One region of the Kribbella sp. NPDC050241 genome, then DNA from elsewhere that is predicted to be linked to it. Evidence: riboswitches for the same ligand, from Rfam matches in the RefSeq annotation. Region 1 holds a riboswitch; each other region holds the start of a gene.
What was found. Region 1 has a riboswitch for thiamine pyrophosphate ahead of thiS (sulfur carrier protein ThiS). Riboswitches for the same ligand answer to the same signal wherever they lie in the genome.

Region 1 (2,196 bases):
TCGTCCCGTGGACCGGTCGCATCGTCGATCGCCGTACGCCGGATGCCGTGACGGCCTGGATCCTGGTCGGAACTGTTCTCGCCGCCGTACTCATGCTGGGTGCGTACGCCGGTGGTGCGCTGGGACTCACGCTCCTCGTGGCCGGCGTACTCGTCCTCGATGTCTCGATGCAGTCGGGGATGGTCGCGAACGTCACCCGGATGTACCAACTCGACCCCGGCCGGCGCAGCGCCATGAACACGGCGTACATGGTCTGCGCCTACTCCGCCGGCAGCCTCGGCTCCTGGACCGCCGTACGCTTCTACCACGCCCTCGGCTGGTGGACGGTCCCGACCTTCGTCGCCGCCCTTGCGAGCCTCGCCCTTCTCCGCCTGGTCCTGAGGCCTGACAGTTCGGATGGCGGTCTCGTCGTACGTGTATGACTACGACGACGATGTTGAAGGAATTGACTGGGGACTACGCGGTGGATGCGGCGCGGTCGAGGTTGGGGTTTACGGCGCGGCACACGGTTGGGCCTCGGGTTCCTGGGCAGTTCGAGGTGTTCAATGGGGTGCTTCGGCTGGATGGGGAGGATCCGAGCCGGTCGACGGCGGATCTGACGATTCAGGCGGACAGCATCCAGACCGGCGACCGGCGGCGGGATGCCGCGCTGCGTGAGCACTTCCTCGACGCGGAGACGTATCCGTCGATCAGGTTCAGGTCCACGAAGGTGAGCCAGACCGGTGTGACGACGTTCACGGTGACGGGGAATCTCACGATCCGTGGCGCCACGCGGCCGGTCGTCATACCGCTGGAGCTGACGGGCACCGACGATGGGGTCGCGTTCACAGGGTCGCTTCCGCTGCTGCGCAAGCGCTGGTCGGTGAGCTGGAACGCGGCCGTCAACCTCATGGTCGCCCAGAAACTGGACCTCCACCTTGAGCTCACGGCCAACCGCATCGCCTGAGCCTGGGTTGTCTCGATCGCCTCTGGTGGTTAGTGTCGAACTGCCGCGGGAGCTCGCACCGGAGCGGGCTGAGAGGGCGACTGTGTACGGCGTCGCCGACCGCTGAACCTGAATCGGGTAATTCCGGCGTAGGGAGGAAGCGATGCAGGAATCCGTCTGGGTGAACGGTACAGAGACCACGGTCGCACCGGGGAAGTCCGTTGCCGACCTGATCCAGGAGTACTCCGACCGCACCACCGGGATCGCGGTCGCGGTCAACCAGACCGTGCTCACGCGCAGCGAGTGGGCCGGTACCACGCTCAAACCGGGCGACCGGGTCGAGATCGTCAGCGCGGTACAGGGCGGCTGACATGGACGACCCACTGGAGCTCGGCGGCCGGACGTACACCTCGCGTCTCATCATGGGTACGGGCGGTTCGGCCAACCTGGAAGTGATGGAGGAGGCATTGCTTGCCTCCGGCACCCAACTGACCACGGTCGCGATGCGCCGGCTCGGCACCGGCCACGAGGGCTCAGTCCTCGACGTACTGGTGAAGCACGGTATCGAAGTGCTGCCGAACACAGCCGGTTGTCACACCGCCGCGGAGGCGGTGCTCACCGCGCGGATGGCCCGGGAGGCCTTGCAGACCGACCTGATCAAGGTCGAGGTCGTTGCCGACGACCACTTGCTCATGCCCGACCCGGTCGAGTTGCTGGATGCCGTGGACACCTTGGTGGCCGACGGGTTCACCGTGCTCCCGTACACGAACGACGACCCGATCCTCGCCCGCCGCCTCGAGCAGGCGGGATCTGCGGCGGTGATGCCGTTGGCGGCGCCCATCGGTTCCGCGCTCGGGATCCGCAACCCCCACAACCTCGCGCTGATCGCCGAGGCCGCGAACGTCCCGGTGATCGTCGACGCCGGAATCGGTACGGCGAGCGACGCGGCGCTGGCGATGGAGCTCGGGTGTGACGCGGTCATGCTCGCCACCCCGGTCACGCGCGCGGAGAAGCCTGCCCTGATGGCGGCCGCGATGCGCGACGCGGTCGCCGCCGGCCGCGCCGCCCGCCTGGCCGGCCGGGTCCCCCGCCGCTGGCACTCCGCCCTCGCGTCCTCCCCAGCGACGGGCATCGCGTCTCTCGGCTAGAGCAGGCGACCCATCAGGGTGCGGGCTTGGGACAAGTCCAGCGGGTGGTCGAGGAGCAGTGCGCTCAGGGAGAACGAGACCGCCTGCTCTGGCTGCAGATCCAGGGGGCCGTCCCAGGCCAGG
Region 2 (2,196 bases), on a different contig from region 1:
GAGTGGCGACCGCGAAGACGCCCAAGGCGTAGTACGCGATCGCGGCCAGGCCGTAGCCGAGTGCAGAGCCACCGAAGGCTGCCTTGTTCGTGCGCGAGTGCCGGGTGTAGTCGGCGGCCAGCGGCGCGAACGACACCACACCGGCGGCGGCCAGGTCGACGGCCGGCCAGAAGCCGAACACGCTGTCCTGCGGCAGATCATGCACCGGCTTGCTGAGCACCTGCACGAACAAGTAGACCGACGCGATCAGCACCAGCCAGACCATGAACTTCCGCAGCACCTTCACGCTGCCCAGTGGTCGTACCGCCATCGCCGTGGCGATCACTCCCGCCACCAGGACGAACAGCCAGCGCCACCGCTCGCTCGTGACCGCGACCGCGGCCTGCGCGATGACGATGATCTCCATCGTGGCCCAGCCGACGTTCTGGGCAATGTTCAGCACGGTCGGCGCGATCGAACCGCGACGGCCGAACAGACCGCGCAGACTCGCCATCGCCGGTGCGCCGGTCTGCGAGCCGAACACGGCTGCGCCGCCGAGCACGAGCGCGCCGATCCCGCAGCCGACGACGACCGCGAGCAGACCCTGTGCGAGTGAGCCCGTGTACGCCGCCACCAGCGCACCGGTGACCGGGCCGAACAGCGAGATGCCGAAGTTCCCCCAGAGGGTGAACTGGTCCAGGAACCCGAGCGTGCGCGGAGAGTCCGTGGTGAGGACGAGTGGCGCCTCGGTCTGATCGGCAGGACGAACAGCAGTACTGGTCATGGTGACCCGCTCCCTACGCCGGCATTACCCGGTCAGGTTCAGGCGGTCGGCGACCCGGCTGTCCTCAGCTCGTCGCCCTCTCAGCCCGCGCGTTCGGTGCGAGCTCCCGCAAGGATTGCTACCGCGTCAACGATAACGCGTCAGGCAGGATCCGGCGCGGCGGCCGCCCGCTGGATGAGAGCGGCCAGCTCCGGACCGTTGGTCACCACCGGCATGTGCGCGCCGGTCGGCAGCGTCCGCGCCTCACCGTGGCACAGCTCGGCCAGCCGTGCGACCCACTCGGCCGTGGACACCAGATCGTGCCGGCCGCGCACGATCATCACCGGCGCCCGCACCCTGCCGATGACCGCGGCCAGATCGTGGCGCCTGGCCGCGTCGCCGGCGCGCGCGATCGAGGACAGCGTCGTACGGGCGTACTGCGGGGTGACGACCCGGATCAGCCGTGGCGAATCCGGTACGGCGGAACCCAGCCAGCGGGCGGCCAGGTCCACCCAGCTCGACGCCCGAATGTCCCCGGTCGGTGCGACCAGGACCAGGGCGTGGACCAGTTCGGGGAAGGCGATCGCGGTCTCGACCACGATCTGGCAGCTGGCCGAGTGCCCGACCAGGACCGCCCGCTCCCGGATCTTGTCCGCCAGCGCCGTCCCGAGAGCCTGTGGACGCAGATCCTCCCTGGCACCGGCCGGTTCGCCGTACCCGGGCAGGCTGACCAGGTGGTACGGCGTGGTGAGGTGCTCGACGGTTCGGTCGTACGACGCCGGCCCGAGGCCGAGACCCGGGACCAGGACGACGGGGACGTTCACTCCCAGGGTGGCCGGTCCGGGCGGGCCTGGACGACCGGGTTGCCGAGCTCCGGTTTGAGTTCGCGGTAGCCGAGGGCGAAGCCGGCCGCGAGGATCAGCAGGCCGAGACCACCCCAGCCGTACGCCGTGGGCAGCCGGTGCAGCGAGTCGTCGATCGCGCCCATGCCGGTCGACAGGATCATGATCAGCCAGATCAGGATCGGGACCATCGACACCGCGACCAGCAGCAGTCCGCCGAGCTCGACCGGATCCGGCTGGCGGCCGGCCCTCCGGCGGGCGAGCACGTCCCGGCCCCACATCCAGAGCGCGACCGCGCCGACCAGGAGCAGCAGGAGCTGGCCGATCGTGTCGATCACGTCGGTGCGCAGCGGGTGGTTGAGCGGCGAGCCAGGAGCCTGGGAGATCTCCCGGAGGGCAACCCGCTGGATCGAGATGACCAGCAGGCCGTAGACGCCGGCGATGATCGCGGCGAGCAGGACGACCCGGGCGGCGCGGGGATCGCGGGGCGCGACGGGTTGATCCCGCCCGTACGTCGGCAGCTCATGCTGCTGCGGATGCGCGGGCGGGCCGTACGGAGTGCCAGGCCGGTAGTTCGGCGGCTGGTTGTACGGCGGTCCGCCGGAGTCGGGC
Region 3 (2,196 bases), 250 kb from region 1:
CCGGGCGAGCTCCTCCTGGTCCAGGCGTTCCGCTTCCGCGGGCGAGGGCGCACCACCGCCGTACGACGCGGGCAGCCACCAGGCGCCGGCCGGCTGCTCCGGGTAGTCGCGGATGGTCCGGTCCAGCATCCCGGCCATCGTCGTCCGCAGGTGCGCCGTCGCCTCGGCCGCGTCGTCGTCGGTGCCGACCGTCATCGGCTCGCCGACGGTGATCGCGATCGCGCGATGCCGGGAGAAGTCGCGCGGATGGTCCTTCGTCAGCATCCGCTGCGTCCCCCACAGGATCAGCGGGACGACCGGTACGCCGGCCTCCGCGGCCATCCGGACCGTGCCGGACTTGAACTCCTTCAGCTCGAAGGACCGGCTGATCGTTGCCTCGGGGAACACCCCGACGATCTCGCCGTCGGTCAGATAGCGGATCGCCTCCCGGTACGACGCCGTACCTGCCGACCGGTCCACCGCGATGTGGTGCATGCCGCGCATCAACGGACCGGAGTACCGGTTGCGGAACAGCACGTCCTTGGCCATGAAGCGGACCAGCCGCTTGCTCGGCACCGCGCCGAACCCGCCCAGGATGAAGTCGACATAGCTGATGTGATTCAGCGCGATCACCGCGCCGCCGGTTCGCGGCACGTTCTCTGTCCCGGTCAGCCGGATCTTCAGATCGAGCACCTTGAACGCGGTCTTCGCGAAGCCGATCACGGGCGGGTACACGAGGTCTCGCATCCCCCGACGCTACCGGCCCGGTCAAGACGAGAGGTTAGAGTGACCGTGACAATTGGAGATCGCGGGAGCTCGCACCGTAGCGGGCTGAGAGGGCGGCTGGACACATGTCCGGCGCCGCCGACCGCCGAACCTGTCCGGGTAATTCCGGCGTAGGGAGCAGCACAGTGACTGTCAGCACGATTCGGCCCACTGTCACCACCGGCCCCATCTCGGGCTCGGAGAAGATCTATCGCGGCGAGCTGGAGGTCCCGGCCCGCCGCGTCCACCTCACGAACGGCGAACACCTCGACCTGTACGACACCTCCGGTCCGTACACGGACGCGTCGGCGCGGATCGACGTACAAGCCGGTCTGCCCGCGCTGCGGCGGGACTGGATCGCCGGGCGCGCGCCACTGACCCAGCTGGCGCACGCGCGAGCCGGCACCGTCACCGAGGAGATGAGGTACGTCGCCCTGCGGGAGGGCATGGACCCGGAGTTCGTCCGGTCCGAGGTCGCGCGCGGCCGGGCCGTGATCCCGGCGAACCGGCGGCACCCGGAGAGCGAGCCGATGATCATCGGGAAGAAGTTCCTGGTGAAGGTGAACGCGAACATCGGCAACTCGGCGGTGACCAGCTCGGTCGAGGAGGAAGTGGAGAAGCTGGTCTGGGCCACCCGGTGGGGTGCGGACACGGTGATGGACCTGTCCACCGGCAAGAACATCCACGAGACGCGGGAGTGGATCCTGCGCAACTCGCCGGTGCCGATCGGGACCGTGCCGCTGTACCAGGCGCTGGAGAAGGTGAAGGGCGATCCGGCCGAGCTGTCGTGGGAGGTGTACCGCGACACAGTGATCGAGCAGTGCGAGCAGGGCGTCGACTACATGACCGTGCACGCCGGCGTCCTGCTGCGGTACGTCCCGCTGACCGCGCGCCGGATCACCGGGATCGTGTCGCGAGGTGGGTCGATCATGGCAGCCTGGTGCCTCGCGCATCACCAGGAGTCCTTCCTGTACACGCATTTCGCCGAGCTGTGCGAGATCCTGCGCGAGTACGACGTGACGTTCTCACTCGGCGACGGCCTGCGACCGGGATGTATCGCCGACGCCAACGACGCGGCCCAGTTCGCCGAGCTGCGGACCCTGGGCGAGCTCACCAAGATCGCCTGGGAGCACGACGTCCAGGTGATGATCGAGGGGCCGGGGCACGTGCCGATGGACAAGATCGCCGAGAACGTCCGGCTCGAGGAGGAGCTGTGCGGCGAGGCGCCGTTCTACACATTGGGGCCGTTGGCAACTGATGTCGCACCGGCGTACGACCACATCACCAGCGCGATCGGTGCGGCCCAGATCGGCTGGCTGGGTACGGCGATGCTCTGCTACGTCACGCCGAAGGAACACCTCGGCCTGCCGGATCGCGACGACGTGAAGACCGGTGTGATCACGTACAAGATCGCTGCCCACGCGGCGGATCTGGCCAAGGGGCACCCGGGTG

Region 2: linked by a shared signal. The riboswitch ahead of ACIBG5_RS27390 (purine-cytosine permease family protein) and the one ahead of thiS (sulfur carrier protein ThiS) in region 1 are both predicted to bind thiamine pyrophosphate.
Region 3: linked by a shared signal. The riboswitch ahead of thiC (phosphomethylpyrimidine synthase ThiC) and the one ahead of thiS (sulfur carrier protein ThiS) in region 1 are both predicted to bind thiamine pyrophosphate.

Annotation. Positions count from the first base shown of each region.
Region 1 is NZ_JBITJE010000002.1:508,154-510,349, reverse strand. Features, by position in the region: gene ACIBG5_RS10405 (MFS transporter) at 1-422, shown strand, start outside; gene ACIBG5_RS10400 (YceI family protein) at 419-946, shown strand; TPP riboswitch at 982-1,098, shown strand; gene thiS (sulfur carrier protein ThiS) at 1,089-1,295, shown strand; gene ACIBG5_RS10390 (thiazole synthase) at 1,297-2,073, shown strand; gene ACIBG5_RS10385 (DUF6807 family protein) at 2,070-2,196, opposite strand, start outside.
Region 2 is NZ_JBITJE010000006.1:129,967-132,162, forward strand. Features, by position in the region: gene ACIBG5_RS27390 (purine-cytosine permease family protein) at 1-763, opposite strand, end outside; TPP riboswitch at 757-883, opposite strand; gene ACIBG5_RS27395 (alpha/beta fold hydrolase) at 904-1,566, opposite strand; gene ACIBG5_RS27400 (hypothetical protein) at 1,563-2,196, opposite strand, start outside.
Region 3 is NZ_JBITJE010000002.1:753,456-755,651, forward strand. Features, by position in the region: gene ACIBG5_RS11465 (lysophospholipid acyltransferase family protein) at 1-726, opposite strand, end outside; TPP riboswitch at 778-900, shown strand; gene thiC (phosphomethylpyrimidine synthase ThiC) at 891-2,196, shown strand, end outside.